3 regions of the Vibrio sp. 1580 genome follow, and region 1 is predicted to be linked to each of the others. Evidence: predicted binding sites of a transcription regulator. Region 1 holds the regulator's gene; each other region holds the start of a gene.
What was found. The regulator MetJ, encoded in region 1, represses methionine synthesis genes. The targets are predictions, from matches to a motif close to TTAGACNTNTANANGTCTAA.
Positions count from the first base shown of each region.

Region 2: the regulator MetJ is predicted to act here: its motif matches at 5,924-5,943, upstream of metK (methionine adenosyltransferase).
Region 3: the regulator MetJ is predicted to act here: its motif matches at 7,000-7,019, upstream of metE (5-methyltetrahydropteroyltriglutamate--homocysteine S-methyltransferase).

Region 1 is NZ_JAWOVT010000018.1:56,422-67,553, reverse strand. It holds gene R7093_RS21465 (malic enzyme-like NAD(P)-binding protein) at 1-1,145, shown strand, start outside; gene metJ (met regulon transcriptional regulator MetJ) at 1,259-1,579, opposite strand; gene R7093_RS21455 (O-succinylhomoserine (thiol)-lyase) at 1,805-2,965, shown strand; gene R7093_RS21450 (bifunctional aspartate kinase/homoserine dehydrogenase II) at 2,981-5,389, shown strand; gene metF (methylenetetrahydrofolate reductase) at 5,652-6,554, shown strand; gene R7093_RS21440 (PadR family transcriptional regulator) at 6,625-7,164, opposite strand; gene ppc (phosphoenolpyruvate carboxylase) at 7,590-10,223, opposite strand; gene argE (acetylornithine deacetylase) at 10,496-11,132, opposite strand, start outside.
Region 2 is NZ_JAWOVT010000005.1:17,086-28,217, forward strand. It holds gene R7093_RS09380 (YqgE/AlgH family protein) at 1-140, opposite strand, end outside; gene gshB (glutathione synthase) at 269-1,219, opposite strand; gene rsmE (16S rRNA (uracil(1498)-N(3))-methyltransferase) at 1,233-1,964, opposite strand; gene endA (deoxyribonuclease I) at 2,078-2,773, opposite strand; gene R7093_RS09400 (SprT family zinc-dependent metalloprotease) at 2,924-3,421, opposite strand; gene R7093_RS09405 (DUF2189 domain-containing protein) at 3,490-4,287, opposite strand; gene metK (methionine adenosyltransferase) at 4,690-5,844, opposite strand; gene tkt (transketolase) at 6,160-8,154, shown strand; gene R7093_RS09420 (LysR family transcriptional regulator) at 8,246-9,139, opposite strand; gene R7093_RS09425 (ligand-gated channel protein) at 9,280-11,132, shown strand, end outside.
Region 3 is NZ_JAWOVT010000002.1:174,410-185,541, forward strand. It holds gene R7093_RS03835 (YgiQ family radical SAM protein) at 1-1,957, opposite strand, end outside; partial or broken gene R7093_RS03840 (EAL domain-containing protein) at 2,383-4,838, shown strand; gene R7093_RS03845 (hypothetical protein) at 4,925-5,635, shown strand; gene R7093_RS03850 (DUF4250 domain-containing protein) at 5,788-5,988, shown strand; gene metR (HTH-type transcriptional regulator MetR) at 6,010-6,921, opposite strand; gene metE (5-methyltetrahydropteroyltriglutamate--homocysteine S-methyltransferase) at 7,203-9,485, shown strand; gene R7093_RS03865 (GspS/AspS pilotin family protein) at 9,619-10,011, opposite strand; gene R7093_RS03870 (YciI family protein) at 10,015-10,311, opposite strand; gene yciA (acyl-CoA thioester hydrolase YciA) at 10,427-10,822, opposite strand; gene R7093_RS03880 (septation protein A) at 11,048-11,132, opposite strand, start outside.

The DNA of each region.
Region 1 (11,132 bases):
TTGCCCTTGCTTACAGCCCTGGTGTTGCAGAGCCAGTGCGTGAAATCGCACAAAACCCGGATAACGTGTACAAGTACACTGCAAAAGGGAACATGGTTGCTGTTATTTCTAACGGTACCGCTATTCTAGGTCTAGGTAACCTAGGTCCACTTGCATCTAAGCCAGTGATGGAAGGTAAAGCGTTACTGTTTAAGCGTTTCGCAGGTCTTGACTCTATTGATATTGAAGTTAAGCACCGCACGATCGATGAATTTGTTGATACTGTTGCGAGCATTGCAGACACTTTTGGCGGTATCAACCTTGAAGATATTAAAGCACCAGACTGTTTTGAGATTGAAAAGCGTCTGATTGAGCGTTGTGATGTACCAGTATTCCACGATGATCAACATGGTACTGCTATTGTAACGGCAGCGGGTATGCTGAATGCAATCGAACTTCAAGGTAAGAAACTTGAAGATTCAACAATTGTTTGTCTTGGCGCTGGCGCTGCCGCTGTAGCGTGTATGGAGCTTCTGATCAAATGCGGTGCAATGCGCGAAAAAATCTACATGCTAGATCGCAAAGGTGTGATTCACACTCGTCGTGATGACCTTAATGAATATAAGCAGTTATTTGCGAACAATACAGATAAGCGCACACTAGAAGACGTAATTGAAGGTGCAGATCTGTTCCTAGGTGTATCTGGTCCAAACCTGTTGCCAGCGGAAGCGTTGAAGTTGATGGCTGATAAGCCAATCGTATTCGCATGTTCTAACCCGGATCCTGAAATCAAGCCGGAACTTGCTCACGCAGTTCGTGATGACTTGATCATGGGTACTGGCCGTAGTGATTATCCTAACCAAGTTAACAACGTATTGTGTTTCCCATTCATTTTCCGTGGTGCTCTTGATGTGCGTGCAAGTGAAATCAATGATGAAATGAAACTTGCAGCCGTTGAGGCGATTCGCGAGCTAGCAAAAGAGCCTGTACCTGAAGCCGTATTGAAGGCTGCCGGTGTTGATAAGCTAGAGTTTGGTGCGGACTATATTATTCCAAAACCAATGGATTCACGTTTGCTACCACGTGTTGCAAAAGCGGTTGCTCAGGCGGCGGTTAATTCAGGTGTAGCTCGTATCGAGATGCCTGAAAACTACATGGCAGAGTAATATATCTTTCAGATGTGATACACAAAAAATGGGACGCTATTGCGTCCCATTTTTTATGTCATCCATTTGGCTCGAGGCAAGAGTTATTACCTGAAACCTTTTATCAGGCTTTTTTATTCTTCGTCGAATGACTCAAATTCGATGCCCATTTCCGTCATCAGCGCTTTTACTTCTGTTGGAATATCATCAGGACGGTCTTTACGAAGGTCTTCATCTGTCGGAAGTGGCTGACCTGTGTACGCGTGCAAAAATGCCTCGCATAGCAATTCGCTATTGGTTGCATGGCGTAAGTTATTGATCTGACGGCGAGTACGCTCATCAGTTAGCACCTTTAAAACTTTTAGCGGGATAGAGACGGTAATTTTTTTTACTTGTTCGCTTTTTTTGCCGTGCTCTGCATATGGGCTAATGTATTCGCCATTCCAGTCAGCCATTGCACACCTTCATTTATGTAATCGGTTAAAAATAATTTAGGTGCTGATTTTAGCTGCATTTACCGCCATAAGCAAAGACATATAGACGTCTAGAAGTGTTGACGTCTCATTTTTTGACGAGTAAAGTGAACATAACAGCAAAGGAAGCGTGTTGATCACTTTATGTTACTCATTAGATATAGCGCATTCCTATTTAGAAGTCATTACCCGTGAAAGGATACACCCATGAGCACTCGCAAACCTGCGACCATTGCAGTACGCACTGGTATTGAATCAGACAGCCAATATCATGCTGTCGTTCCACCTATTTATCTTTCCACTAACTATGGTTTTCCTGCTTTTGGTGAAGTGCCCAAGTATGATTACACACGATCTGGTAATCCAAACCGCGGACTGTTGGAAAGTGCGCTATCTGAACTTGAGTCTGGAAAAGGAGCGGTTGTTACTAACTGCGGTACGTCGGCATTAAATTTATGGGTTTCCGCTTTTCTCGGCCCAGATGATCTCATTATTGCTCCTCACGATTGTTATGGTGGTACCTATCGTCTTTTTAATACCCGAGCTAACAAAGGCGATTTTAAGGTTCAGTTTGTCGATCAATCAGACGAACAGGCTTTAGATGCTGCATTGGCACAAAAACCAAAACTCATTTTGCTAGAAACTCCGTCAAACCCTCTGGTTCGCGTAGTGGATATTGCAGCTACTTGTGAAAAAGCGAAACAAGTCGGCGCGTTAGTTGCGGTGGACAATACCTTTTTGACACCCGTGTACCAAAAACCTTTAGAGCTAGGTGCGGATTTTGTTATCCACTCCACAACAAAGTACATCAACGGTCATTCGGACGTAATTGGTGGGGTAATCATCACCAACACAGAAGCGCATGCAGAAGAGCTTGCATGGTGGGGCAATTGTATTGGTGCAACGGGCACACCTTTCGATAGTTACATGACACTGCGAGGTATTCGTACGCTTGGTGCTCGTATGAAAGTACATGAAGAGAGCTCACAGCAGGTACTGGCTTACCTACAGAAACAAGCGTTAGTTAAAACTATCTATCATCCAAGCCTGCCGGAACATCCAGGTCACGACATTGCTAAAAAGCAGCAAACGGGCTTTGGCTCTATGTTGAGTTTTGAGTTTGCTGGTTCGTTTGAGCAGCTAAAGGTGTTTGTGAAAGAGCTCCAACTGTTTTCATTAGCTGAATCATTAGGTGGTGTAGAAAGTTTGATTTGCCACCCGGCATCCATGACTCACCGTGCAATGGGTGAGGAGGCACTGGCGGAGGCTGGGGTCTCTCATCAACTATTGCGTTTGTCTGTCGGTTTGGAAGATGCACAAGACCTCATCACAGATTTAGAACAAGCGTTCGCTAAAGCTACCCAGTAATAGGAGACGATAACAATGACTGTACAACGTCAGCTGCATAAGTTTGGTGGCAGTAGCTTAGCAAACCCAGAATGCTACTTACGCGTTGTGGGTATTCTCAAAGAGTATTCGACAGAAAATGATCTTGTGGTCGTCTCTGCTGCAGGAAAAACCACTAATCGCTTGATTGAGTTTTTGGAAGGGTTAAATAAAGATGGCCGAATTGCGCATGAAGCGCTTCAAAGCTTGAGACAGTTCCAAACTGAGCTAATAGAAAGCTTGTTGGAGAGTGAAGCAAAAGAAGAGCTGTTAGCTTTATTACATGATGAGTTCAGTACTCTCTCGGAGCTGACTGCACCACTCACTAATGCGCAAAAAGCTGCGGTACTGGGACACGGAGAAGTATGGTCTGCTCGCCTATTGGCCGCGTTATTATCTCAACGTTCTATCCCTGCGGTTGCACAAGATGCACGAGCGTTTTTACGTGCAGAAGCGGGAACTCAACCAGAGGTTGATCGCGCTCGTTCATACCCTTTAATTAAAGAGATCCTCGCGCAGCATAACCATAAACGTGTGGTAATTACTGGCTTTATGGCTCAGAACGAGGCAGGAGAAACCATTCTACTTGGTCGTAATGGCTCTGACTATTCTGCAACGGTCATAGGCGCGCTTGCTGAAGTCAGTACTGTCACGATTTGGAGTGATGTTGCTGGTGTTTATAGTGCCGATCCACGTTTGGTGTCTGACGCTTGTTTATTACCGTTACTTCGATTGGATGAAGCCAGTGAACTTGCTCGCTTAGCTGCCCCAGTGCTACACAGTCGTACGCTTCAGCCTGTGGCGCAAAGTACCATGGACCTTAATCTCAAGTGTAGCTATCTGCCAGAGTCGGGTTCTACTCGTATTGAGCGTGTATTGGCATCTGGTCGTGGCGCTAAAATTATTACTTCACTGGATGATGTTTTATTGGTGCAGTTGTCTTTCATGCATGGGCACGACTTCGAAAAAACACAGAGTGATGTATTACAAGCGTTGCAGCGCGCGCAATTAGAGCCACTGGCATTTGAAGCTCAATCCGATCAGCACACGCTACGCTTGGCTTACACCGCAGAAATCGCCGGTGGTGCATTGAAACACTTGCAAGAGCTTGCGGTAGAGGCAGAAATTAAGCTAAAAGAAGGTTACTCGCTCTTAGCTGCGGTAGGTGCAGGCGTTACGAAAAACGCCAATCATTGCTTTGGCTTTTATCAGAAGCTAAAGCACTCTCCGGTAGAATTTATCTCTGAAACAGACTCAGGGCTGAGCCTAGTCGCTGTTTTGCGCCGTACTGATACCGAGGCGTTGGTTCAAACGATTCATAGCCAGTTGTTCCAAGCGCAAAAACGCGTGGCAGTGGCTTTATGTGGCAAGGGTAATATTGGTTCTAGTTGGCTAAATTTATTTGCTACGCAAAAAAGTGAGCTCGAAAAACGTCATGGTATGAGCTTTGATCTTGTCGCGGTTGTGGATAGCCAAACCTATTGGTTCGATGAGCAAGGTATTGAGGCGGCGAGTGTTGCTGAACGATTTGATGATGAAAGCATAGCAAACAATGGGGATTGGCTGGCACGTTTGGGAGCGCTTAAAAGCTATGATGAAGCCGTCGTGCTTGATGTTACCGCGAGTAAAGAGTTAGCTCAGCGCTACGTAGAAATCGCACAGCAAGGCATTCATTTGATTTCCGCTAACAAAGTGGCCGGTTCCGCAGATAGCCAGTACTACCATCAGGTTCAAGATGCATTCGCTAAAATTGGTCGTCATTGGCTATACAACGCAACGGTTGGTGCTGGGTTACCGATAAACCATACCGTGCGAGATCTTCGTGAAAGTGGGGATGAAATAGTCGCTCTATCGGGTATTTTCTCGGGGACGCTATCATGGCTGTTCCAACAGTTTGATGGTTCTGTGCCATTTAATGATTTAGTCGATCTTGCTTGGCAGCAAGGTTTAACCGAACCTGATCCTCGTTCTGATTTAGATGGCTCTGATGTAATGCGCAAGTTAGTCATCTTGGCTCGAGAGTCGGGCCTAGATATAGAACCAGACAGCGTTAAAGTTGAGTCTTTGGTGCCAGAAGAATTAAGAGAACTGAGCTTAGATGATTTCTTCGATAATGGAGCGTTGTTGAGTGAAATACTTCAAGAGCGTCTGACAAAAGCACAGAGAAACGATCAAGTGCTTCGCTATGTGGCGCGTTTAGAAAAAAATGGTAAAGCAACGGTGGGAGTCGAAGCGTTATCTCGTGAGCACGCGCTCGCCAACTTATTGCCATGCGATAACATTTTTGCCATAGAGAGCAAGTGGTACAAAGATAACCCTCTGGTCATTCGAGGACCAGGCGCAGGCAGAGAAGTGACAGCCGGCGCTATTCAATCCGACCTCAACCGATTGGCTGGTTTATTTTAAAGTTGCGATTGACCTAAAAACCCTGGAATTAATCCAGGGTTTTTTATTCCCCTATCAGTGCCATACTGAAGTCATAACCCGTGCAAAATGGTGAGATGATGCTCAAGTAGAAACTTGAACTATCTTCATTATTAACTTGAGAAAAATTCATAATTACAAGGTTGACATTAAATCGTATTCAATACATTCTGTAGACATATAGACGTCTAAACGTCGATTTTAAGGATTTGTTTTCGTGGCGGAGTGCCGCAGGGAGAGTAAGATGGGATATACGCACGCAGGCCATATCGACGCCTTGAACCAGAATATTGCTGAGTTATCAGATAACATCAATGTATCGTTTGAGTTTTTTCCGCCAAGCAGCGCTAAGATGGAAGAAACACTTTGGAATTCAGTGCACCGTCTTAAAACGCTTCAACCTAAATTTGTTTCTGTGACTTACGGTGCGAACTCCGGCGAGCGTGACAGAACACACTCCATCATTAAAGAAATTAAAGCAACAACCGGATTGGTTGCCGCTCCCCATCTCACTTGTATTGATGCGACTCGTGAAGAGCTGATTAATATTGCCGATGACTATTGGAACAATGGTATTGAAAATATCGTCGCTCTGCGTGGTGATATTCCTCCAGGTGGCGGTGCGCCTGATATGTATGCCTCGGATTTGGTTGAGCTGCTGAAATCACGCCACGATTTCGATATCTCCGTTGCTGCATTCCCTGAGGTTCACCCTGAAGCTAAAAGCGCACAGTCTGACTTATTGAACCTAAAACGTAAGGTAGATGCAGGTGCAAACCGTGCTATTACTCAGTTCTTTTTTGACGTTGAGTCTTACCTGCGATTCCGTGACCGTTGTGTCGCAGCAGGAATTGACGTAGAGATTGTGCCAGGAATTTTGCCTGTATCGAACTTTAAGCAAGCTTCTCGCTTTGCGGCACAGAACAATGTGAAAGTACCAGGATGGATGAGCAAACAATTCGATGGCTTGGATGATGATCCGGTGACTCGCCAGCTTGTAGGAGCTAGCCAAGCTATTGATATGGTGCGTGTACTGAGTCGTGAAGGGGTTAAGGATTTTCACTTCTACACACTAAACCGTGCAGAGATGACTTACGCGTTATGCCATACGTTGGGTGTTCGTCCTCGCGCAGTAGTCGGTGCGTAAACCTAGTTTCAAAAAGATAAAAGGCTTGCCAAGTGGCAAGCCTTTTTCGTTTTATCAAAGCAAAAGGAGTTTAACCAATCACTTCAAGTTCAGTTAGAACTTCTTCTGCCCAAGTGATCCAAGTTTCACGTAACAGTAGGTTACGGCGAAGCGTTAGACGTTCTAGGCGAGCTTGTTTATCTAAAGTTGACGGCGTTGCGTAGTAAGCCGCTTCAATTTCTTTGTAGTGAGAAACCAGTTTGCGAGACTCTTCAACTAGCTCGGCGAGTTGGTCACGGAATGGAGCCGCTGGTTGAACGGCACATGCCATCAATTTCGCTGAAAACTCATCACGAACTGTTGGGTGTGCAGTTGGTTGATCAAACCACTCTCCTAAAGCGCTGCGACCAGCGTCTGTAATGGAGTAAACCTTGCGGTCTGGTTTGCCTTCTTGGGGTTCTAATACGCAAGTAACCAGTTCTTTCTCAGCCATTTTGTTGAGTTCACGGTACACCTGTTGGTGGCTTGCTTTCCAGAAGTAACCGATGCTAGCAGAGAATTCTTTAGTGATATCGTAACCGGTTGCGTCGCGAGTGCTAAGAACAGTTAAGATTACGTGTGGTAATGACATGTCTTCAATCCAAATGGTCAATAAACTTGTAAACAAGCTACTTATACTTTCAGCTGCGCTCTTACTGGCACTTGAGTTTTTTAATGTATAAGTAGCACCAACAATGTTGGTCCTGTCACCTTAAAGCCGTTTATCACCTAGAGAGATGGGGAGTCCCATCAAGGCTGGAGCAGGTATGATTGGATTTATGAGCTCTCAGCAGGCAAGTAGTATATAAATAATAAGCATGAAGTGGAATAGTAGGACAAAATTACCCTAAAAAACTAACATAATAATAAATAGTGTTAACTTGTGGTTTTTTATTCTTTTATTTTGGTATTTTTTGGGTCTCCAGTGGTATATTTAACTGCCTTTGTTTTGGTGCGATTATCCTGTGATAAAAAAAAGCTGAGCATTTGCCCAGCTTTCTATTAAAAATGAAACGATTAGCCTGTGTTGCGCATACCTGCAGCAATACCAGCAATCGTCACCATCAACGCTTCTTCCAAGTTTGCAGAAGCTTCTTCGGTTTGACGCGTGCGGTATAGCAGCTCTGCTTGTAGCATATTCAATGGCTCAACGTAGATATTGCGTAAGCGAATAGACTCGAGTCCCCAAGGGTCATGCTGCATCAAGTTTTCATTGTTCTCTACATTCAGTACCGCTTTGATGTCTTCTTGAAGCTGAGCACGAAGCTTTTCACCGAGTGGACGGAGCGACTCATCCACCAATCGCTCATCGTAGTAGCGAGAGATATCAATATTACACTTCGAGTACACCATTTCCAGCATGCCGAGACGAGTTGAGAAAAATGGCCATTCGCGGCACATCTCTTCGAGCAATGCTTGGTGGCCTTTATCGATCGAGTATTGAATCGCTTCACCTGCGCCTAGCCATGCAGGAAGTACCAAACGGTTTTGACTCCATGAGAAGATCCACGGGATTGCACGTAAGCTTTCTACTCCGCCCTTAGGGTTGCGTTTTGCAGGACGAGAACCAAGTGGCAACTTGCCGAGTTCGAGTTCTGGTGTTGCTTGGCGGAAGTAAGGCACGAAATCTGGCTCGCCACGAACCACATTTCGGTAAGACTCACAGCTTACTTCTGATAGCACTTCCATCAAGTCGCGCCATTCTTGTTTTGGCTCTGGTGGCGGTAACAAGTTGGCTTCCAGAATCGCACTTGCATATAGGTTAAAGCTGTTTACTGCGACATCTGGGAGTCCCAGTTTAAAGCGGATCATCTCGCCTTGCTCTGTTACACGTAAACCGCCTTTCAAGCTTTTTGGTGGTTGCGACAAAAGCGCAGCATGCGCAGGTGCGCCACCGCGACCGACTGTGCCCCCACGACCATGGAATAGAGTTAGCTCAACTCCTTCTTCCTCAGCAACTTTAACTAACGATTCCATCGCATGATACTGAGCCCAACCAGCAGACATAACACCTGCATCTTTCGCTGAGTCAGAGTAACCAATCATGACCATCTGGTGGTTTTGGATAAAACCACGGTAAAGGTCAATCCCCATAAGCTGCTTGATGACCGATTCTGCGTTGTTCAAATCGTCTAGCGTTTCGAACAGAGGACACACATCCATGCGGTAAGGGCAACCCGCTTCTTGTAGCAGTAGATGAACGGCTAGTACGTCAGAGGCAGTACGTGCCATTGAAATAACGTAAGCGCCAAACGCTTCACGCGGTTGTGCTGCAACAATCTTGCAGGTATCCAAAACCTCTTTGACGGGTTCAGACGGTTCCCAATCACGAGGGAGAAGCGGACGTTTAGATGCAAGCTCGTTAGTTAGAAAAGCAATCTTATCTTGCTCACTCCATTGTTCGTAATCACCAATACCTAAGTAGCGAGTTAGTTCAGACAAGACGTCTGAGTGACGCGTGCTCTCTTGGCGGATATCAAGACGTACAAGATGGATACCAAATGCTTTTACGCGGCGTAGTGTATCCAGTAGTGAGCCGTTGGCTATTACACCCATGCCACATTCGTTTAGTGACTGGTAGCAGGCATACAGCGGTTCCCAAAGTTGCTCGACTTTTTGCAGTGGTGCTTTAACAGCCAGCTTTTGACCGTGGATCTTAGCATCGAGAATATCTTTGGTTTCATTGAGCAGAGTGCGTAATTGCTTCAGGATCGCACGGTATGGTTCGTGCTGATCTTCGCCAGCAAGCTCACGGACTTGATCGTTTGAAACTGTCATAGACAGCTCGCTGATCAACTCGTTGATGTCATTGAGATAAAGATCGGCGGCTTTCCAACGAGACAAAAGTAAGACTTCACGCGTAACGTTGTGAGTAACAAACGGGTTACCGTCACGGTCACCACCCATCCAAGAGGAGAAGTGCACTGGGCGAGCATCAATGGGTAAACCTTCTCCAAGGTAAGATTTTAGACGGTCATTCATCTCACGTAGGAAGTCCGGTACTGCTTCCCATAGCGAGTTTTCAACGACCGCAAAGCCCCACTTTGCTTCATCCAACGGAGTTGGGCGTTGTTGTCGAATCACGTCTGAATGCCAGCCTTGGGCAATCAGTTGCTCTAGGCGGCGTTCGGTTTTTCTGCGCTCTTTAGAAGAAAGATCGCTTAGCTCCAACTTTGATAAGCACTCGTTTATCTTGACCAGTTTGTTGATCATCGTGCGGCGCGTAATTTCTGTTGGGTGAGCCGTCAATACCAATTCAATATTTAGATCACGAACCGCTTGGGCAGTGTCCAGTTTGCTCACATCGTTTTGTACCAGTTTAGAAAACAGCGAGTTAATCGCGTCTGGCTCGCAAATGTGCTCTTCACAATGGCGTGAAATCGTGTGGTATTGCTCAGCGATATTGGTGAGGTTTAGAAATTGGTTAAACGCGCGAGTAACGGGCGTTAGCTGCTCATCAGGTAGATGTTTGATTTCTTCGATCAAGCTGTCCCTGTCTGCTTGATTCCCTGCTTGAGCTGATTTGGATAATTTACGAATGGTTTCCACTTTCTCGAAGATTTCTTCGCCATGGGCATCGCGAATGGTGTTACCCAATAAGTGGCCTAACATGCGCACATTACTTTTGAGTGCGGCGTATTTCTCGTTCATTGTCGTCCTGCCTCGTAAAAAAACTACATCCATTGTCCTTGTTAAGACTCCAATCTAGCGAAAAGCACCAGTTATAGTCAAATAAAGCAGACTAAGTTTGCAATTATTCCGCTGTCTCCTGATTTAGAGCAAATTTACGGCAGCCATAGAGTAAGAAGTGAAAATTAATTACAAAATAACAAGTTAAATAAGTGTTAAGACTCGCGCTAAATTGTGAAGATAAAAAGATGCAGCTCAATCGAGCTGCACAGACTTTCGAGCTTAAACGCGTATTAACAGCAGTACTTGACCATCGCCTTTGAAAGCACATCAATTGTGGGGTCGATAAAGTCGAAGGATAGAAACTCATCCGGTTGATGGGCTTGGTCGATTGACCCAGGGCCGAGCACCAAGGTTGGACACAACTGCTGTAGAAATGGTGCTTCAGTACAGTAGTTCACGGTTTCTGAACTGGTTTGGCAGATCTCTTCAACACCACCAATAAATGGGTGGTCATGTTGGCATTCGTAACCCGGAATAGGCTCATGCAATGGAATAATCTCCAGTCTCCCAGGCCATTTCGCTTCGACTTCTTTTAATGCTCCGCGCAACATGTTCTCTAAACCATCAAGGCTAATGCCGGGAAGAGGACGCACGTCGTAATGCAGCTCACAGCAACCACAAATACGGTTAGCGCTGTCACCACCGTGAATGTGTCCAAGATTTAGGGTAGGGCTTGGAATGGCAAAACCCGGATGGTGATATTCTTTAATCAATTTGTCACGCAGTTGCATCATGGCGAACATGACTTCATGCATGATCTCAATAGCGTTAACGCCAAGCGCTGGGTCCGATGAGTGACCGGACTTGCCTGTTACGCGAATGGCATTTGCCACATGCCCTTTATGACCTCGAATTGGTACAAGGCTG
Region 2 (11,132 bases), on a different contig from region 1:
ACGGTGATATCAACAGGAGCATTGATCATCAGCCCCATAGCGCCGTCTTCGTTGTGCTCACAAACGTAGATCACGCTGTTTTGAAAGTACGGATCTTTCATCCCAGGCATGGCAACCAAAAAGTGATTTGTGAGATTCATACTCATACTGACCCTTAACTCTCGTAAATGTCCTTAAGCAAACATCATACAGTTTACCATCTAGGTATGTGCATGAGTTTGCTTAAGTTAATGTACTACGCTCTCTATTAACTGTAATACAGTTTGAGTTATTCGCCTTTTACTCGACGCTCAATCGCATCCATCAGCTTGCCTGTGATTGAGATATCAAAAGCTGCTTCAATTTCGCGAATACAGGTTGGGCTGGTGACGTTGATTTCTGTTAGCTTGTCGCCAATTACGTCAATGCCAACAAAGATAAGGCCTTTTTCTTTCAGTGTCGGAGCAACGGTTTGCGCAATTTTGAGGTCGGTTTCGCTTAGCGGACGAGCTTCACCAGTACCACCAGCGGCTAGGTTGCCGCGCGTTTCGCCTTTAGCAGGAATGCGTGCTAGACAGTAAGGCATAGGTTCGCCATCTACTACTAGGATACGTTTGTCACCGTTGCTGATGTCTGGCACGAAGGTTTGTGCCATTGCGTAGTTTTGACCGTGGTTAGTCAATGTCTCGATGATCACAGAGACGTTTGGATCGTTTTCCTTCACACGGAAGATGGACGCGCCACCCATACCATCAAGCGGTTTCAGGATGACATCACCATGTTTTTCACGAAATTCTTTAATTTTTTCTGCTTTTCGCGTCACGATCGTTGTAGGTGTCAGCTCTGGGAACCATGCTGTAAACAGCTTTTCGTTACAATCACGTAAGCTTTGAGGCTTGTTAACGATCAGTGCACCTTGTTCTTCTGCACGCTCAAGGATGTAAGTCGCGTAGATGTATTCAGTATCAAACGGAGGGTCTTTACGCATTAGCACCGCGTCTAGCTCAGACAGTTCGATAGTTTGCTCTGATTTGAACTCGTACCAACCGTTTGGATCTTCTTTTAGTTCTACCACTTTAGTATCTGCAATGGCAACGCCTTGATCGAGATGTAGATCATTCATTTCCATGTAGTGGATTTCATAGCCGCGTCGTTGCGCTTCAAGCATCATGGCAAAGCTAGAGTCTTTTTTGATGTTAATGGACGAAATTGGGTCCATTACGATACCGAGTTTGATCATTATTTTTCTCCGTTTAACCAAGATCGCCGAAACGAACTTGTAAGGCTGTAATTGCTGTCAGAGCCGCTGTTTCGGTACGCAGAACGCGAGGGCCGAGTAGCGTTTCTTCAAATTGGTATTCTCGAGTCATCTCGATTTCTTCAGACGATAAACCGCCTTCAGGACCGATCAGTAGGCGCACTTTTTCAACCGGGGTTGGCAAAGTGTTGATTGAGTATTTAGCACGAGGGTGAAGGTTAAGCTTTAAACCATCGTACTCTTCTTTACACCACTCTTCCAAGCTCATAATTGGACGAATTTCGGGCACGACATTACGCCCACATTGCTCACAGGCACTGATGGCGATTTTCTGCCATTGCGCGAGTTTTTTCTCAAAACGCTTTTGGTCAAGCTTGACACCACAACGTTCAGAAATCAGAGGAGTGATGGTATTGACGCCAAGTTCAACAGACTTTTGGATGGTGAACTCCATCTTATCGCCACGTGAAATGACTTGACCAAGGTGCAGATCTAAAGGGGATTCAATACTGTTTTCTACGCGCTCGGTGATGTTAACCAAAACTGATTTCTTGCTGACTTCACTGATAACCGCTGGGAACTCTGCGCCACTGCCGTCAAAAAGGAGAACGTCTTGGCCTTCTTTCATGCGCAAAACACGACCGATATGGCCTGCTGCGTCGTCACTTAAAGCAAGTGAGCCAAGTTGATGAATGGTTTCTGGATGATAAATTCGAGGGGTACGCATGAGATTTCCAGCAAGAGAATAAACTTAAACCCTAACATGGATGCTTTGCACCGAAAAAACAAGGGGCAAGAAGCGTTTCAATATCAGTAATTGAAACGCTTCGAGGTCGGAGGTTACAGTGCGCGGCAGGCTTCTTGAACAAATGGGTTGTGATTGCCCTGTACTTTTGCAATGCGCTCGTCACGCTCACATTCCCATTTATCGACAGGATAGGTTTTGTTCCAAGCACTCATTAATTGCGTTTGCTGCTTCGACAGTTTGAAACCGTACTCTTTGCTCATGTATAGATAGGTACGAGCAATTGAGCCACGCGCACGGTCTGGTGGCATGACTTTACGCTGCTTAAAGTTCACTTGCATCTCACAGCGACCATAACTCACGCCATCCATACCGTTCCATTGGCTGAAGTTGTAGTTCGAACGGTCACCGTTTACTTCACCAATAGCAGGAGTTAGGTTGTGCAAGTCTGCTTCCATCAAACGAAAAGTTTTGTCTTTTTTCTTACAGTTTTTACGTCCGCCATCTTGCCAGCATTGACGCTGGTGGCCAAATTGCCACGCAGGAACCACGTGCTCCCATTCGATTCGTGCAGCCCGTTTTTCTTGTTTACGGACTTGGTAGCCGCAAGAGGCTAAATCGGGTAAGCCTTTCTTGCCTTGCCATTGAATGTTACAGCCACAGTAGAAGCTTGTTGGATGGTCTTGATAAATTTTGACCGCCTCACGTTTGGCAGCTGAGAATGAGCTCGGTGGCGCGGCAATCGCAGTGCTAGAAAGCGCGATAAGCAACAGAGAGAGTAAGTATTTCATGATAAAAGTCTTTATAAAGTATGACTTTATTCATGATAACACGCATAAAATAGCTTTAGTGATGAGTAAGTTAACAATAAGTGGCGAAGGGAAGGTTTTGATCAACTCGATCTTTATTTTGGGAACGCAAGTAACACTATGAGGTAAGGGCTACGATAATTGAATGCCGGTGAAGTTAAGTGGTTGGCGGCATTTTTGACAAGAGTACGTCGCCTCTTTGCGCAGCACTTTATTATGACGGCGAATCGATAGAGGGTAGGTCATACAACCACAACGATACTCAAAGGTTTTACCTTGAACGGATTTTACTTCAAAGCTGTGAGTGGTTTTGGCTGGTACGTTAAATACGGCTTCCATGACGCCTTTCCATTCTTTGCCGTGAGGCCTAACTCGCCCGTAAACCTGATAAGTAATCAGGTGTGCTACTTCATGAGGAATGACTTCATCTAAGAATGCTTGGGTGTTCTCGCGAAATAAAACAGGGTTTAGGCGTACTTGATTTAATTGAAGGTAGGCTTTTCCTGCCGCTTTCCCACGGACGTCGAAGGTGATTGTTGGAATTGGGAAAGAACGTTTGAAAGCTTGTTCCGCCATCGCGATACAGCCCGCCATCACTTGCTTGGCTTTATAGCTGAGTTCTATATCCACAATTCACCTCGATAAATCAAATAAAAAAGCCCCCGCATTTGCGAGGGCCAGATCATAGCATCAGTTAATTATGGTGTGTGTTTTTTCTTGATGGTGGCATGGTAAGCGTGCCATGTACCGTAGCCTAGAATTGGCATGGTAAACAACATTCCGATCCCGTAGGTCGCAAAGCCGATAAGAATACCGCCACAGATGATCGCTGCCCAAACAATCATTGCTGGAATGTTGGATTTCACTGCATTAAAGCTGGTAAATACAGCGGTCATCATGTCTACGCGACGCTCCATCATGAGCGGAATAGAAAAGGCTGAAATACTAAACACCACACAAGCCAAAACAAAGCCAACTAAAGAGCCGATGACAAGGAAGGGTAGAAACTCACTTAAAGGTGCCCCTTGAACAGAAGGGTAGAGCGCATGAAGTAGAGCGGCAATGCGCATCCAAAATATCATACACACTGCGAGTAACACGGCGAACGCCCATTGAGATGTTGAGTTACGACCGATCGCTTTCATTGAATGGAACAAGCTTGCTTTGTGTCCGCGCTCTCTCTCCCAACTGGCATCATACAAGCCGAGCGCGAGAAACGGACCGATTAACATGTAAACAATCAAACTGGGCATGACGACCAAGTGTGTGCCTTGCCACTGTACGAGCAAAACAATGCCTATGGCTGCTGCCATAAAACAGATGCCATAGAAAGCACTAATAAGCGGCATTCGCACGAAATCATGCAGACCTAATGCGAGCCAATGAAAAGGTGCAGAAAGATTGACCGTATTGCACGGTATGGTTCTGGCGTATTCGTTGTCTGGCACTTCCTTTCGCTTGTTGTGGAAGTCCGATGGATTAACAGTTCGAGGCATAACTCCTCCTTGATTTATTCCCACATTATCAGCTTATACCAACTGACAGCGGTTTTTGTTCAGTCAAACTTGAAGCGACTTTTTCAAGTTTACATCTGAGCATTGGCTTAGTTTGGTATCGGCCATAAAGATGCCTGACTCATGTCTTTACTTAAGTGTTGCTTCCACAGTCGCCAGCATCCGACGTCTCTATTTAAATTGGAGTTAACAATATTTTAACTATTGGCGGAGATGGGATAATTTACAAATAATTGCTTAAAATTTATTCGGTATAAAAATGAGGGAGAAACAGGACTGCTTTGTGGGGCAGGGCGGTATGAGCCGAAATGGCTAGATAAAAGTTGCTGAAAATAAAAAGCCCCCACCATAGGCGAGGGCTTGATTGATTCTTGCTTGGCTTGATTATTTGATGCCAGCGAAATCGCGTAGAAGTGCAGCTTTGTCTGTCGCTTCCCACGGGAATTCTTCACGACCGAAGTGACCGTAAGCCGCTGTCTTTTTGTAGATAGGTTGAAGAAGGTTAAGCATTTCTTGTAGACCGTATGGACGTAGGTCGAAGAATTGACGAACCGCTTCAATGATGATGTCGTGAGATACTTTCTCAGTACCGAACGTTTCCACCATGATAGACGTTGGATCAGCAACACCGATTGCGTAAGAAAGTTGGATCTCACAACGGTCAGCCATGCCTGCGGCTACGATGTTTTTCGCTACGTAGCGTGCTGCGTATGCTGCACTACGGTCAACTTTTGATGGATCTTTACCAGAAAACGCACCGCCACCGTGACGAGCTGCGCCGCCGTAGGTATCTACGATGATCTTACGACCAGTTAGACCACAGTCACCCATAGGACCACCGATTACGAAGCGACCGGTTGGATTAATGAAGAAGTTTGTTTCTTTGTTGATCCACTCAGAAGGTAGCACTGGCTTAATGATCTCTTCCATTACCGCTTCACGCAGGTCTGAAGTTGAGATTGAATCACAGTGTTGAGTTGAAAGAACAACCGCGTCGATACCAACGATGTTACCTTGATCGTATTGGAATGTTACCTGAGATTTTGCATCAGGACGCAACCAAGGTAGTGTGCCGTTTTTACGAACTTCTGCTTGCTTTTGAACAAGACGGTGAGAGTAAGTAATTGGCGCTGGCATTAGTACTTCAGTTTCGTTACAAGCGTAACCAAACATGATGCCTTGGTCGCCTGCACCTTGTTCTTTAGGGTCAGCTTTATCAACACCTTGGTTGATATCTGGCGACTGTTTACCGATTGTGTTTAGTACCGCACAAGAATCTGCGTCAAAGCCCATATCTGAATGTACGTAGCCGATTTCACGAACGGTTTCACGAGTTAACTCTTCGATGTCTACCCATGCTGAAGTCGTGATTTCACCACCCACCATTACCATACCGGTTTTAACGTAAGTCTCACATGCAACACGAGCCTTTGGATCTTGCTCTAGAATCGCGTCAAGAACCGCATCAGAAATCTGGTCTGCAATTTTATCTGGATGACCTTCTGATACTGACTCAGAAGTAAACAGGTGCTTAGCCATGTTAGCTCCACTATATCTGGTTTAAAACTGGGGAATGATAAACTCTCCAGCGCAAATTAATACTAATTTTTGTAGGTGTATCTACATCTAGACGTCTATTCTAAATTTGATTGCTCGAATTACAAGCTCTTTTTTGGTTTTTGTTATAACCAAACGTTTGCCTGATTTATTGATAATTTTAAGAACTTCGAACGATTTGGCGCGAAAGGTGCAATATTTGTGAGGTTTTGGACTGGAAAACGTTTGCACACCCAACAGGGCTTTGAGAGAATTATGACCTACTTTTCGTTTCGCTTAATGTACTCAGGAGCAGACATGTCGTCTCGTAAACATCTTGCCAATGCAATTCGTGCTCTAAGCATGGATGGTGTTCAACAAGCTAACTCAGGCCACCCAGGCGCACCAATGGGTATGGCTGATATCGCTGAAGTTCTTTGGCGCTCTCACCTAAACCATAACCCTTCAAACCCAGAGTGGGCCGACCGCGATCGCTTTGTGCTGTCAAACGGTCATGGGTCAATGCTTATTTACTCTCTACTGCACTTAAGCGGTTACGAGCTATCTATTGACGATCTGAAAAACTTCCGTCAATTGCACTCAAAAACCCCAGGTCACCCAGAGTACGGCTACGCGCCTGGTATCGAGACAACAACGGGTCCTCTAGGTCAAGGCATCACTAACGCTGTTGGTATGGCGATCGCAGAGAAAGCACTAGCGGCACAGTTCAACAAAGAAGGTCACGATATCGTTGACCACTTTACGTATGTGTTCATGGGTGACGGCTGTCTAATGGAAGGCATCTCGCATGAAGCATGCTCTCTTGCAGGTACTCTTGGTCTAGGCAAGCTGATTGCATTCTGGGATGACAACGGCATCTCTATCGACGGTCACGTTGATGGTTGGTTCTCTGACGATACACCTAAGCGTTTTGAAGCGTACGGCTGGCATGTAATCCCAGCAGTCGATGGTCACGACTCAGACGCGATCAACGCAGCAATTGAAGCAGCAAAAGCGGACCCACGTCCTACGCTTATCTGTACCAAAACAATTATCGGTTTCGGTTCTCCTAACAAGTCTGGTTCGCACGACTGTCACGGTGCACCACTAGGTCACGATGAAATCCAAGCGGCTCGCGAATACCTAGGTTGGGAGTACGGCCCATTTGAGATCCCGGCAGATGTTTACGCTGAGTGGGATGCAAAAGAAGCGGGCGCCGCGAAAGAAGCAGCTTGGAATGAAAAATTCGAAGCATACGCTGCAGCTTACCCTGCTGAAGCGGCAGAGCTTAAACGTCGTCTAAACGGCGAACTTCCTGCACAATGGGAAGAAAAAGCGAACCAAATCATTGCCGATCTTCAAGCAAACCCAGCGAACATTGCATCACGTAAAGCATCGCAAAATGCACTAGAAGCGTTTGGTCAAATGCTTCCTGAGTTTATGGGTGGTTCTGCTGACCTAGCGCCTTCTAACCTGACCATGTGGTCTGGTTCTAAGTCTCTAGAAACGGAGGACTTCTCTGGCAACTACATCCACTACGGTGTACGCGAATTCGGTATGACTGCTATCATCAACGGTATCGCATTGCACGGTGGTTTCGTTCCTTACGGCGCAACATTCCTAATGTTCATGGAATACGCTCGTAACGCAATGCGTATGGCTGCGCTGATGAAAATTCAGAACATCCAAGTTTACACGCATGATTCGATCGGTCTTGGCGAAGATGGCCCAACTCACCAACCTGTTGAGCAAATGGCGTCTCTACGTGTAACTCCAAACATGAGCACATGGCGCCCATGTGACCAAGTTGAGTCTGCAGTTGCATGGAAACTAGCGATTGAACGTAAAGATGCACCAACTGCACTTATCTTCTCTCGTCAAAACCTAGCGCAACAAGAGCGTACTGCTGAACAAGTCGCAGACATCGCGAAAGGTGCTTACATCCTGAAAGATAGCGAAGGTAAGCCTGAGCTAATCCTTATCGCAACAGGTTCTGAGGTTGAGCTTGCAGTGAAAGCCGCTGAGCAACTAACTTCAGAAGGCAAGAAAGTACGCGTTGTTTCAATGCCATCAACAGACGCATTCGACAAACAAGACGCTGCTTACCGTGAATCTGTACTGCCATCAGACGTAACGGCACGTATCGCTATTGAAGCGGGCATTGCGGATTTCTGGTACAAGTACGTAGGCTTCGACGGTCGCATCATCGGTATGACAACATTCGGTGAATCAGCACCTGCTGGTCAGCTATTCGAGATGTTTGGCTTCACGACTGAAAACGTAGTGAACACAGCTAAAGAATTGCTAGCGTAATTGCAGGACCATCTAAACAGTCGAACGTAAACGACAACTGTTAGATGCTAAAGTTAGAAAGGCCATCATTATGATGGCCTTTTTATTTTTGTCAGGTTTTCCAACCTTGTGGAATGCTTTGGTGAATGCAGTCTAAAAGTACGGATAAGCGCAGTGGTGGTCGTCCTGCTGGTGTATAGCAGTTAATGGAAATAGGCTCAGAAAGCCAACCTTCTAAGCATGGTGTGATTCGCCCTGGGTGATGTTTCTCATAGCCGCATGCTGTCCAAGTCGGCAGCAGTCCAATACCATGACCATTCGCGATACTGTCTATTTGCATTGCTATGTTGTCGCTGTATAAGCGACTAACAAAGGGTTCTAAAAAGAACTCACCGTGTTGAGGGTGTGCTAGCATCAATCCATTTTCTTGCACTGAACCAAAATCGATCCATGGATGTGCTTCAAGTTCTTTGGGGTGCGGTATAGGCCCATGTTGTTTTAGATAATTTGGAGAGGCAAAAGGCGTATAGCGAAATACCCCCAGCACTTCTTTTCGCCAGTCTAGCTCTTTACGTTCACCGAGCCAGATGAACAAATCTGGGTCATGATGCGCCTCAGAAAAGTCACTGGTAAGTTGAACTCTAACATCGGGATTATCAGCAAGAAAACGATTGAGTACGCCGCCGAGCCAGCTTCTAACTAAGGCAGTGTGACAAACAATATGCAGTGGCCCTGAAACTTGGTTCGTTAAACCTTGAAGTGCATCATAACTCTCTTCACTTAACTCAAGAATCTGGCGGCTGTAGTGGGCAAAGATCTCTCCAGCTCTTGTCAGAACTAATCGATTACCTTGTCTGGCGGTTAGAGCCTGACCGAAGTCTTCTTCTAATTGTGCCAAGCGACGACTTAGCGTTGATTTTGGCTGATTAAGGGCTTTAGCAGCGGCTGTCAAACTTTTATGCTGATTGAGCGCATCAAAGGCTCTAATTGATGCTAAGTCGTGCATATTTCTTTTACTCCTTACTGCGTTATGTACGAGTTCCATAAATGGAAAGAACCGTTCCATAACTCTCACTATGCATCTCATTCTATTTGTGAATAATTCACTTTCGAAAATAATAATCATTATCAATTATGGAGATGTAGATGTCTACTCTTAGACTGCCAGTTATTACCGCAACTGGTATTTTAGCCTTCGTCAGTGTCCCTCATGTTTTTGCCAATGATGCAGTTTCTAAAATGGAAACAGTGGTTGTAACTGCATCAAGCTACGAGCAATCTCAAGCGGACGCGCCTGCAAGTATTAGTGTTATTTCACGTGAGGAGTTGGACTCCCGTTATTACCGCGATGTGACTGATGCACTAAAAAGTGTGCCAGGTGTTGTCGTGACAGGTGGTGGTGATACCACCGACATTAGTATCCGTGGTATGGGTTCTAAATACACTTTGATACTGGTCGACGGTAAACGTCAAAGCACGCGTGAAACTCGTCCAAATAGTGACGGTCCTGGTATCGAACAAGGTTGGTTACCTCCTCTTCAAGCGATTGAGCGAATCGAAGTTATTCGTGGCCCAATGTCGACGCTTTACGGTTCTGATGCGATTGGTGGTGTGATTAACGTCATCACACGAAAAGATGCGCTAGAGTGGACAGGTAATGTTCAACTGGGCACGGTACTACAAGAGAATAGCCGCTCAGGGGGAGAGCAGAGCGCGAACTTTTTCGTTAATGGTCCGTTGGCTGAAAATTTATCTCTCCAAGTATATGGTCAGTACACAACCAGAGAAGAAGATGACATCGAATACGGTTATGAAGATAAAGATATGCAGAGTATCTCTTCAAAACTGACTTACCAGATTAATGAGCGCCATTCGGTGCAATTAGAAGGTGGCACGTCGGCACAAAGTCGTCGTGGTAATGTGGGCCTTTCAGTGCCGACCACTGGGTGTCGTGGTGGGTGTGAAGACTCACTGAATGAATATCGTCGTAATTACGTAACGGTAAGCCACAACGGTGATTGGGATTCGATTGGCATTTCAGATACTTACTTACAGCGAGAAGAGAGCGAGAACAAATCTCGTGAGATGACGATCACCAACACCACGTTCAAATCGAGCTTGGTGACTGGTATCGGAAACCATACGTTGACGACGGGTGTGGACGCCACTCATGCAGAGCTTGAGGATTTCACCTCCAACAAAGCGTCATCGAAGACTGAAACATCGAATACGCAGTGGGCTGTTTTCATTGAAGATGAATGGAGAATCGCCGATCCGTTTAGCGTTACGCTTGGTGGTCGTCTAGATCATGACGAAAACTATGGCGCGCACTTTAGTCCGCGTGTTTACGGTGTATGGCGAGTTGATCCGTCTTGGACGGTGAAAGGCGGTGTGGCAACAGGTTTCCGTTCTCCACAATTACGTGAAATTACTCCTGGCTGGGCGCAAGTCAGTGGTGGCGGTAATATCTACGGTAACCCAGATCTTGACCCTGAAACGTCGCTAAACAAAGAAATCAGCGTCTTGTATCAAGGTGATTCTGGCTTAGATGTCTCTTTGACAGCGTTCCATAACGAATTCAAAGACAAGATCACACGTGTTGTTTGTCCAGACACTATCTGTACTGATGGTCCAAACCAATGGGGCGCAGATCCAACGTACCGTATTAACGTGGATGAAGCCGTCACACAAGGTATTGAAGCGACCTTAGCATCGCCGTTAACGGAAACCATTTACCTTAGCTCGAGCTACACATTTACCGACTCAGAGCAAAAAACAGGTGAATACAAAGGCATGCCGCTGCAGCAGTTACCAAAGCATCTGTTTAATGTGGATGTGACTTGGCAAACGACAACAGATCTAGAGAGCTGGGCGAAAGTCACGTACCGAGGTAAAGAAATGGATCCGGTTACTGGCCCATCAAGAAACAGTATTGTAGAACCAGCTTATACCTTTGTGGACGCCGGTGTGACATACCAGTTAACCGACAATACTCGTAT
Region 3 (11,132 bases), on a different contig from region 1:
TGACTAGGGCTTCACGGATCATTGGCCAGTTTGCTGGATCGTGATAACGCAACAGCGCTTTATGCAGGCGACGTTGACGTTCACCTTTTGCTACAGGTACATCTTCACGTTTTTTGTACTTCACGCGTTTCAGAGGGTTTGTCTCTGAGTAGTACATCGACGTTGCGTTACACATTGGCGAAGGGTAGAAGTTTTGTACTTGGTCACATTCGAAGTTGTTCTTTTTCAGCCACAGAGCAAGGTTCAGCATGTCTTCGTCTTCTGTGCCTGGGTGCGCAGAGATAAAATAAGGGATTAAGTACTGCTTCTTGCCTGCTTCTGCACTGTATTTCTCGAACATCTCTTTAAAGCGATCGTACGTACCCATGCCTGGCTTCATCATTAGATCAAGAGGACCTTTCTCTGTATGTTCCGGTGCAATCTTCAAGTAACCGCCTACGTGGTGAGTCACGAGCTCTTTCACGTATTCTGGTGATTCAATCGCAAGGTCGTAACGTACGCCAGATGCAACCATCACTTTCTTCACGCCTTCAACTTTACGCGCTTCGCGGTATAAATCGATCGTGTGTTTGTGGTCTGTGTTTAGCTTGTTACAGATGCCCGGGAATACACAAGAAGGACGACGACAGTTCGCTTCCGCTTTTGGATCTTTACAGCCCAGGCGGTACATGTTTGCAGTCGGGCCACCAAGATCGGAAATTGTGCCGGTAAAGCCTGGAACTTTGTCGCGAATTTCTTCAATCTCGTTGATGATAGACTCTTTCGAACGGTTTTGAATGATTCGACCTTCATGCTCGGTAATCGAACAGAAAGAACAGCCACCAAAGCAACCACGCATGATGTTTACAGACGTCTTGATCATGTCGTACGCAGGAATTTTTGCTTTCCCGTACATAGGGTGAGGGACACGCGCGTAAGGCAGGCCAAACACAAAGTCCATCTCTTCGGTCGTCAATGGAATTGGAGCTTGGTTTACCCAAAGTTCACGATCACCATGGCTTTGAAGTAACGCTCGACCAGAGTACGGGTTCGTTTCTAAATGCAGTACACGGCTTGCATGCGCATAAAGAATGCGATCGTTTCTTAGCTTTTCAAACGAAGGTAAACGGACCGCAGTCGTCGCAGCATCGTGGCGTGATGGGCGAATTGTGATTGGTTGTGCAACTGGCTCGTCTTTTTTAGTTTCACACTGAGTTTCTACTTCGTATGGGTTCTTTGGTACGAACGCCTCTTTACGAGGTTTTTCAATGCGAGAAGAATCAATAACCGTGTAGCCTTCTGGTGCAGCTGGCAAGTTCACGGCAGTACCACGAATATTGGTCATGGTGCTGATGTCTTCGCCGTTTGCGATGCGATGTGCTACTTCGACAAGTGCGCGCTCTGCGTTACCAAAAAGTAGGATGTCTGCTTTTGCATCAAACAGTACAGAACGGCGAACTTTATCTGACCAGTAATCGTAGTGTGCCACACGGCGTAGGCTAGCTTCGATACCACCTAAAACAATAGGTACTTCTTTGTATGCCTCACGACAACGTTGAGAGTAAACCAACGTTGCTCGGTCTGGGCGTTTACCACCTTCGTTATTCGGTGTGTACGCGTCATCGTGACGAAGCTTTTTATCCGCGGTGTAACGGTTGATCATGGAGTCCATGTTACCCGCAGTGATCCCGAAGAACAGATTTGGCTTACCAAGTTGCATGAACGCATCTTTATTTTGCCATTCTGGTTGAGCAATGATACCGACACGGAAACCTTGTGCTTCTAGCAGGCGGCCAATGATAGCCATACCAAAGCTTGGGTGATCCACATAAGCGTCACCGGTTACAATGATAATGTCACAGCTATCCCATCCTAGGGCATCCATTTCTTTGCGACTGGTCGGCAAGAAAGGTGCCGTACCAAAACACTCTGCCCAGTATTTTTTGTACTCATGAATAGGAGTGATGTTATTGGTCATATTTTGCTCTCTGTTCCAGGGAGCGCGAATTATAGCGATTTGATTATCAGGTATCTATAACAAACTCATCTATTCCAGCTTAGTTCATCGAGTTTTATTTGGTTTGTAAAAATATCAATGCTCTATCGGCGATTTTCTGTCTAATTTCACCTTGAAAGCCTCATGGTTATAGATCGGTTCATGAAAAATGTCGCAATCTTAATACAAAGTATAAGCAATGGTGTGCTTATATGGGGTAAAGCCTATAATCAAATTAGTGCATATTAAATGCAAAAGGCTGAGCTGCTCTGGAAATAGTTCTAAGTCGATAGGCTTATCGTTGACACAATCCATCTATAAAGAGGATCGGCAGGTCCCAACTGGAATGTCGCGAATTGACTGTGAATTTTGAGCCTTGGGCTAATTACAAAAAAAGGGGCTAGGGTATGAGTGAATCTACGACAACAGTGCATCCAAAAATGCAAACGACTTCCAGTCTAACTCCTGTTATAGAGTGGTCTTACGATATTGATACTCGCGAGTTCGAATGTGATCAGCAAGGAATGGCAAAGGCATTTGGGATAAGTACGCCAGTAACCAGCCTAAATAACTTGTTTGATCATATGCTGATGGGGCAACAAGAAACGCTAAAACAACGAATTCTAGAAGTGGAACTCTTTGGCGGACGGGGCGGTTTTCTTGTTGCATGATGCTAAAAAACGTTAACTTAGTGCACGTTACTATTAGTTTTGAAAGGCTCAATAAGCGCATTATCCAAGGCACTATCATTCCACAATTAACAATCACTGGTTGCGAGGAGTTAGCGAAAATCCTCGAAACGATTTTTGATTTGCCGAATGTAGGCGTTTTAGTTGCCGATGAAGATACGCGCATCTTAGGTTGTAACCGTGCCTTTGAGTTACAAATGGGCTATCAAAACCGAGATCTGGTTGGGCTTAAAACTCATATTTTCAGTACCTCTCACCATAGCCAAGCGTTTTATGATCAGCTGTGGCAGCAAATTAATGATGAAGGATGTTGGTGTGGTAACTTGCTGAGCAAAACAGCAAACGGTAGCAACCAAGCTCATCATCTTTGTATTTACCGACTTACGTTTCACTCTGGACGAATTCTTTATCTGGGATTTTCTACGGATATTTCTGCTTCGTTGTTGTGGATGAAAAATCGTTGTGAACAACAGCATGATTGGGCTGCCTTTTTACCGACGAGGAAAGAATTTGAACTCCAATTAGCTACCTTAGCGAATGAAAGCAGAAATAAAGAACTCAACATTGTTATGACACTCAGACCCAAGTTTTCGGAGAGATACTTGCTTGAACAGCAATTAGGTTTTGCAGATTTTATTATGCGAAGTCGTTACACCAGTATTGCGGGGCAGTTATCTCGGGACGTGTTTGTCGTATGCTTGCAGACCCCTCATTGTCAATGGTTGAGCCCGGTTCGTTTGATCCAAATTGCCATGAAAGGGTTCTTTAATGAGCTAAGAAATGAAATGGGCACAAAAATGCATGCCACTATCGTTAAAGGCCAAACTGGTGTGTCAATCCTTGGCTATGATACGAACCGACCAAGACAAGCGCTAGCACATGCAGCGCAAGCGATGTTGTCCTCTATTTCCGGTGAAGGCAGCTATTTCAACTTTTACGACAGTGAACTTCACTCTGAATTAGTGAAGCGCCAACATCTCGAGGCGTTTTTGGAGGCGCAAATAGAGAGTGGGCTAGTGGACGTTTACTTTCAACCGATTATCGACGTTCAAACCGGAAGAGTGGTTAAGTTCGAGGCTCTCGCACGCTTCTATGATGAAAATGATGCGTATTGTACGCAAAAGATGATCGCTATTATTGAAGATCTAGAACTCATAGCGGCACTTGATGATGTGGTCTGCCAAGCTGCGTTGAAGCACTTTCCGCGCTTACAAGAAATTTATGGCGAGGAAGTGGGCGTGACCATCAATCGCTCCCTCAATACGAAATTGGATTCTCTTCAGATCCTTCAGCGGTCGCATGATTTGATTAAAGCCAGTGGTGTAGACCCTAAGCGAGTAACTATCGAGCTAACAGAAACCGCGTATTTTGAACAAGATGAGGAGCATACTCGAGCTCTAGAGGAAGTGCGGAAAGAGGGCATTGAGATCGCGATTGATGACTTCGGTACTGGGTATTCTTCTTTTTCTTATCTAGAAAAAGGGCAGTTTGATTTACTGAAAATAGACCGAAAATTCGTCAAGAACATTCATAAAGGGAGCACTAGCTATAACATTGTGAAAATGGTCACCGAGCTTGCACAGCAAATGAATGTAAAAGTGGTTGCTGAAGGCGTGGAATCTAAGCAAGAACTTCAAGTATTGGCAGAAATCGGTGTCGATTACATGCAGGGCTTTCTATTTTCTGCTGCCGTGCCTGTCGATTTGATGGATAAAGCGGACAGTTATGAGCATCTGTTCTCTGACATCGCGATTGAGTCTAAGCAAAGTGATGTGTTGCAATCTTTGAGCCATGAACAAGTCAGGTCTATGGACCCTGGAGAACCGCTCTCCTTGGCAGTGGAGTACATGAATTTGAATCCAAGCTCGCCTTTAGTTGTTCTCAATGAAAATCGTTGTGTTGGGTTAATTACGAAAGAGACGGTGAATTTACACCTAACGCCTTCGATGGGAACAGAGCGAGAAACTGAACGAGAAAGCCGAATTTGGAAACGTCCTGTTAATCAGATAATGAGCACCGAATTTGTGTTGGTTGATGAGGATTTACCTGTCTCTGTTATTCGAGAGTTGGTTAAAACCGGGATTCGTTTCCCTTGGGTACTGTGTAATACCAAAGAAGAGTACCGTGGAGTTTTAACGCAGGAAGACGCGTTGAAGTATCTTGCTTCTCTGTGAATAAAATTGTCTTACCGTTTTAGCTCATTTGGGGGCCGACTTTCGGTGGTTTGGCGATAGTTGATTTGATATTATCGCCCCCCAAAATGACTTTTGAGCGTGCATTCAACATGATTCAACAATTGCTGGTTACTTTCCCTCCGATGCTATTTGGCGCACAAGCGCTACTGACTTTGCTTCTAATCAAGGGCGATATTTGTCCTGGTCAGCGAGGACGTCTTCATAAAATGTTGCCTGCAGTAGCTGTATTGTGGCTCGCTGTTGCGTCACTTCGCATTGAAGCATTTATGATCGTGTTTGCTATTTTCTACTTCTATTCTCAGGTTCAAACCAAGAAAACGCGTGAAAAAGGGCCACTATGGGCGATGCATTTAGCGAATGGTTTGGCCTTTGCGTATGTGAGTATTCAAGTATTTGAGCAATCAAGCTGGCCAGCATCGATAGCGATAGCGCTAATGATATTTTTCCTTGGGGCGTCATTTTCTCAATTGCTGCTTACGATAGCTCGCAGCAGATTACAGGCATTTCACCGTATTTTACCAGTTACGGGCATTGTGTCTGGAATGCTATTAGTCATCGCAACGTTGTTTGCTTCTTACCAGTTAAATGAAGCTGCACTGAACGCTGCAACACAGCCAATCTTGCTGTCTTTAGCTATGTTAATTTCTTCAATTATTGTGTGGTGTTGGCATATTTTTACGCATAAGAAACCAGAAAAGGTGCAACTGAGCGTTGCCTTGTTGCTAGCACTCGCGTCGATGACGAGCCTGCAAGGTTTATTCTCTCTCGCGGCTTAACCTCTATTCTAAAGACAAAGCTAGACGGCTTATATCCAAGTGCTTTCTTGGTGCTTGGGTATAAGGTGATCACGTTTTAGATCGCACTCACTTTAAATTCGCGTGATTACTACTACGCTTGTTTATATACCTTGTCGAAGAGGAGAGTCGCGATGGATTTAAGCAATGTAGGTAATCTGGACAGCACTATTTTGCTAGGTATCGTCAACGAAAAGCTACGTTTAGAGTGCGACAGTTTTGACGAGTTAGTATCAGTGTATGAGATGGATGTAGAGTCTGTAGTCGGCAAGCTTGATATGCTCGGTTATCAGTACGATCCATTGACTAACCAATTTAAAGCATATCAACGCTAAGCCTTTCATAATCCAAATCTTTTAAGCCACCTTGATTCCGTCAAGGTGGCTTTTACATTGTAGCCTCGCGGTTGCGAAAAAAGCTTGTAAGTAACGCTTTTCTTTCTCTGAGTGACGCGTTGCAGCAAACAAGCGACGCCATAAGCCTTGGCCGAAAGGTTTACTGGTAATAAGACCTTGGCGAGAAAATTCAGAAATCGCCCAATTGGGTAGTGCCGCCACCCCTAATCCAGCAGAGACCATCTGAACTAACATGAGAGTGTTGTCGGCTTGCTTCCATTTCGCAGGTTCTATTCCTGCTGGCTGAAGAAAGTGTTTTACGACGTCTAGCCTTTGTTTTTGAACCGGATAAGAGAGCATGGTTTGATCTGCGAGATCTTGCGGCTCAATAATTTCTTTTTCCGCCAATGGGTGGTTGGTTGCGGTAATTAAACGCATTTCAAAGTCGAATAGAGGCTCGTAGTGGACTTCGGATCGAGGTTGGATATCGGAAGTAATAACGAGATCGAGTTCGCCTGCCAATAGAGCTGGGAGTGGTTCAAAGCCAAAACCAGAGGAAAAGTCCAATGTTACGCTAGGCCAAGCAAGTTGGTACTCCCTAAGTGCAGGCATTAGCCATTGGAAGCAAGAGTGACATTCAATGGCCATATGTAATCGGCCATTGACGTCTTCTTTCAAGCTCGCTAAATCATTTTCTGCTCTTGCGAGTTTCGGAAGGATATCTTCTGCAAGACGCAATAGGATTTCTCCCTCTGAAGTGAACTTCACCGGACGAGTCTTTCTCAGGAACAGTTGCCCTCCAATTCGCGCCTCCAAATCTTTGATCTGATGAGACAGTGCCGACTGAGTGAGATGTAAAGCGGTCGCTGTTGCCGTTAGAGAGCCAGTGTCTCGAAGCGAAGTGAGTGTCCGCAAATGTTTTAGCTCTATCATGAATTCCTTTCATCCTTTGTTGCTCGCTATGAACAGAATAGCAATCGTGTAAATAACTTAACGACAAAAAATGGATATGTAAACGTCTAGACGTCTATTTGTTGTGTTTATTTGCGAATCATGTCGCCTCATGATGAATTTTTTTAATAAACAAGTTGAATAAATGGACGTTGTTCAAACCGCAGATGAGAGCGATAGTTTAGCCATCCAGACATCTTATTCTTTACCGAAAGATGCTCTGATCCAAACAAATTGAACAAAATTGAGAAAGGAATAGGGACATGGCTACAACAACGCACGTACTAGGTTATCCACGCATCGGTGAAAAACGAGAATTAAAATTCGTTCAGGAAAAATACTGGCGCGGAGAAATTGATCAAGCAGAGCTTAAAAAGGTTGGAGCAGATCTGCGCGCTAAAAACTGGCAAACGCAAACAGATGCTGGCTTGAGTTTTACCACCGCTGGCGATTTTGCTTGGTACGATCATGTACTGACGACCACGTTGTTACTGGGTCACGTGCCAAAACGTCACGCAGACGGTTTCCCTGATTTGGATACGCTATTCAAAGTGGGTCGCGGTCAATCTCAAGCGGGTTGCGGCTGTGCGGGCGCTGCAGCATCGGATATGACTAAATGGTTCAACACAAACTACCACTACATCGTACCTGAATTTAGCAAGGACGATACATTTGAAGTGAGTTGGCCTCAACTGTTTGAAGAAGTCAACGAAGCAACCCAAGCTGGGCATAAAGTGAAGCCAGTTTTGCTTGGTCCAGTCAGTTATCTTTACTTAGGTAAAGAGGTAGAAGAAGGGTTCGATCGCCTGACGCTACTGCCACGATTGCTTACGGCTTACCAAGCTATTTTGGCAAAGCTCGCAAGTCAAGGTGTTGAGTGGGTTCAGATTGATGAGCCAATTTTGTCACTGGAGCTAGAAAGCAAATGGGCTGATGCGTTCAAGCTAGCGTACCAAGTGATTCGAAGCGATGTAAAAGTGCTGCTAACGACGTACTTTGACTCTATAAGCGATACGCTAGACAAAATTGTAAAGCTACCAGTGGATGGTTTACATATCGATTTATCTGCCGCGCCTCAGCAGCTTGACGACGTGGTTGCCAAACTACCGGAGGGGTGGGTGCTGTCTGCTGGCGTGGTCAACGGTCGTAACGTGTGGCGCTCGGATTTGAGTGCGCAACTTGAACGTCTACAGCCAGTAAAAGAAAAACTGGGCGACAACCTTTGGGTTGCGAGCTCATGCTCTTTGCTACATAGCCCGGTTGATCTGGAACAGGAAACAGAACTCAGTGAGGAAGTGAAAAGCTGGTTTGCGTTCGCAAAACAAAAAGTAACAGAAGTCGCCTTGCTTGGCCGCGCACTCGATGGTGATCAAGATGCGATTCTCGCTTGTGATACCTACAGCCAGCCAATCAAAGCACGTAAAACGGCAACGCATGTGAATAAGCCACAAGTTCAAGCACGTTTAAACAGTATTACTGCGTCACTTGCCGAGCGCAGCGCACCTTACGCGGAGCGTGCTGCGCATCAAGCTGAAGTATTGGGCTTGCCTCTGTTGCCAACCACGACAATCGGTTCTTTCCCTCAAACGGGTGAAATTCGTGTTCAGCGCAGTGCTTATCGTACAGGTCAATTATCTGAGTCTGAATATATCCAAGCACTTAAAGGACATATTGCTGACGCAGTAAAACGTCAAGAGGCGCTCGACCTAGATGTGCTAGTTCATGGTGAAGCAGAGCGTAACGACATGGTGGAATACTTCGCTGAGAACTTGGCGGGTTTTCAAACGACCAAATTTGGTTGGGTACAGAGTTATGGTTCTCGCTGTGTGAAACCTGCCATTGTAGTTGCTGACATTGAACGTGAAAAACCGATCACAGTTGAATGGTCGACGTACGCACAATCGCTAACCAGCAAACAGATGAAAGGCATGTTGACTGGACCAGTAACGATTTTATGTTGGACGTTCCCACGTGAAGACATCACACGTCAAGAAATTGCGCAGCAACTTGCTTTGGCACTACGTGATGAGGTGTCTGACCTGCAAGATGCAGGCATCAATATCATTCAAATTGACGAGCCAGCCATTCGAGAAGGTTTACCACTCAAAAAACGCGATCACAAAGCGTACTTAGAATGGGCCGTAAATGCGTTTAAGGTCTCTGCGGCAAGTGCAAAACCAGAAACTCAGATTCACACTCATATGTGTTACAGCGAGTTCAATGAAATCATTGATTCGGTTGCGGCACTCGATGCGGACGTCATTACCATTGAAACATCTCGCTCAAATATGGAGCTGCTGAAAGCATTTGAAGAGTTCAATTACCCGAACGAAATTGGCCCTGGTGTTTATGACATTCACTCACCAAACATTCCTACGGAAGAATGGATTGAAGGTTTAATCAAGAAAGCGGCAGAAAAAATTCCGGCTCAACGTTTGTGGGTAAACCCAGATTGTGGTCTGAAAACACGAAACTGGAAGGAGACAGAAGCCGCATTGGCAAATCTGGTTTCAGCGGCGAAGAAGCTCCGTGCTGAGCTGGCGTAACACATCGTTACAGCAAATAAAAACGGAGACTGTGGTCTCCGTTTTTCTATTCTTAATTGTTAACTTTCGTTTTCAGATTATCCAATAATAGCGAATCATCGTCTCATGCCGAAAGCAACAAAAATTACTGTAGCTACTTCACCTGAGTACAAGTCTGTGCGGAAACCAACTCATCTGCCATCAACTGACCGCGAGAATTACGTACCTTAATACGATACATCAAGCCCATATCAATTTGCTTGCGAACTTCTGGGTTGCTGCAGTAGGTATAGATACTGGTATTCAGTACTTGATTTAACGGCTTTGCACCGAGTGCGCCATCGTTATAAATCATCATCATCTCTACAACATTTTTGTTGGATGAGACACGCATTATTTGCAGTGGACCGTACTCTAAAGGGAGGCCCGCAGACAAGACTCCTGCTCGGTTTGATGCCATAAGCTCAAGTTGGCGCTGATTATCATCGGTTGATGAACAGCCAGCCAGAGCACCAAATACCAAGAAAAGACACAGTAATTTTTTCATAAATTAAAACACTTTTTTGAACGGTTTCACGATTACATGATCGTAAACACCAGCCGCTACATAAGGATCGGCTTCTGCCCACGCTTTAGCATCCTTTAGAGAGGCGAATTCAGCGATGACAGTTGAGCCCGTAAATCCAGCTTCACCAGGATTGTCAGAATCTATCGCAGGCATCGGACCAGCTGTAAGAAGGCGACCTTCGTCTTGTAGCTTTTGTAAGCGACCCAAGTGTTGTGGGCGAACGCTCATGCGTTTTTCCAACGAGTTCTCAACGTCCTGTGAAAAGATGACATACCACATAGCATAGTTCCTTAATTGGTAGGGTAAAGTGTTAATTTAACGCCTTTTTTGTGTCTCTCACAAGTGAACAACAGAAAATGTGAGGTCCTTTCTAACTGTTAGCGTTGTAGGTTGACTAATTCTGAACCGGACGTGGTTTACCTTCACTGTCAATGGCTACGTAGTTGAAGGTCGCATCACAAACCATGAAGCGTTCGCCAACACCGTGAGCTTTGACGGGTTTGACCCATACTTCCAAATCGACACTCATGGATGTGCGGCCGATCTTAGTGCATTCGCCGTAGCAGCATACGACATCGCCCACACCAACAGGCTTTTTGAACGTAATGCTTGATACCGAAACGGTGACAACGCGACCACAAGAGATCTCTTTTGCCAGAATCGCGCCTGCTAAGTCGAGCTGAGACATTATCCAACCGCCAAAAATATCGCCATTGGCGTTTGTATCTGCAGGCATTGCAAGGGTACGAAGCAGCATTTGACCTTTCGGAGAGCTAATTTCTTGACTCATTGTGACATCCTAAATCTTAAAGGCGCTCAAACTAAGCGCCAACATAGTAAATACCTAGAACCAAAGGTCCTTAAAAAACCGCAGATACCGGACCAGAGAAAGTTGGTTTACAGCAGCAAGAATGGTCTGAAAACGGTACGTTGTTTGAGCGGTTTACTGATACATGGAGCAAAACAGCGACCCTAAGATCGCTGTGAAGTCGCGGATTATAGCAAAACTGAGTTTTTATTCATCAGTGGACACATCGGATGAGTTATTTTTTTGTTCTTTTGGCATGTGTTTATAAATGTAAAAGCCAGTCGCAATCATG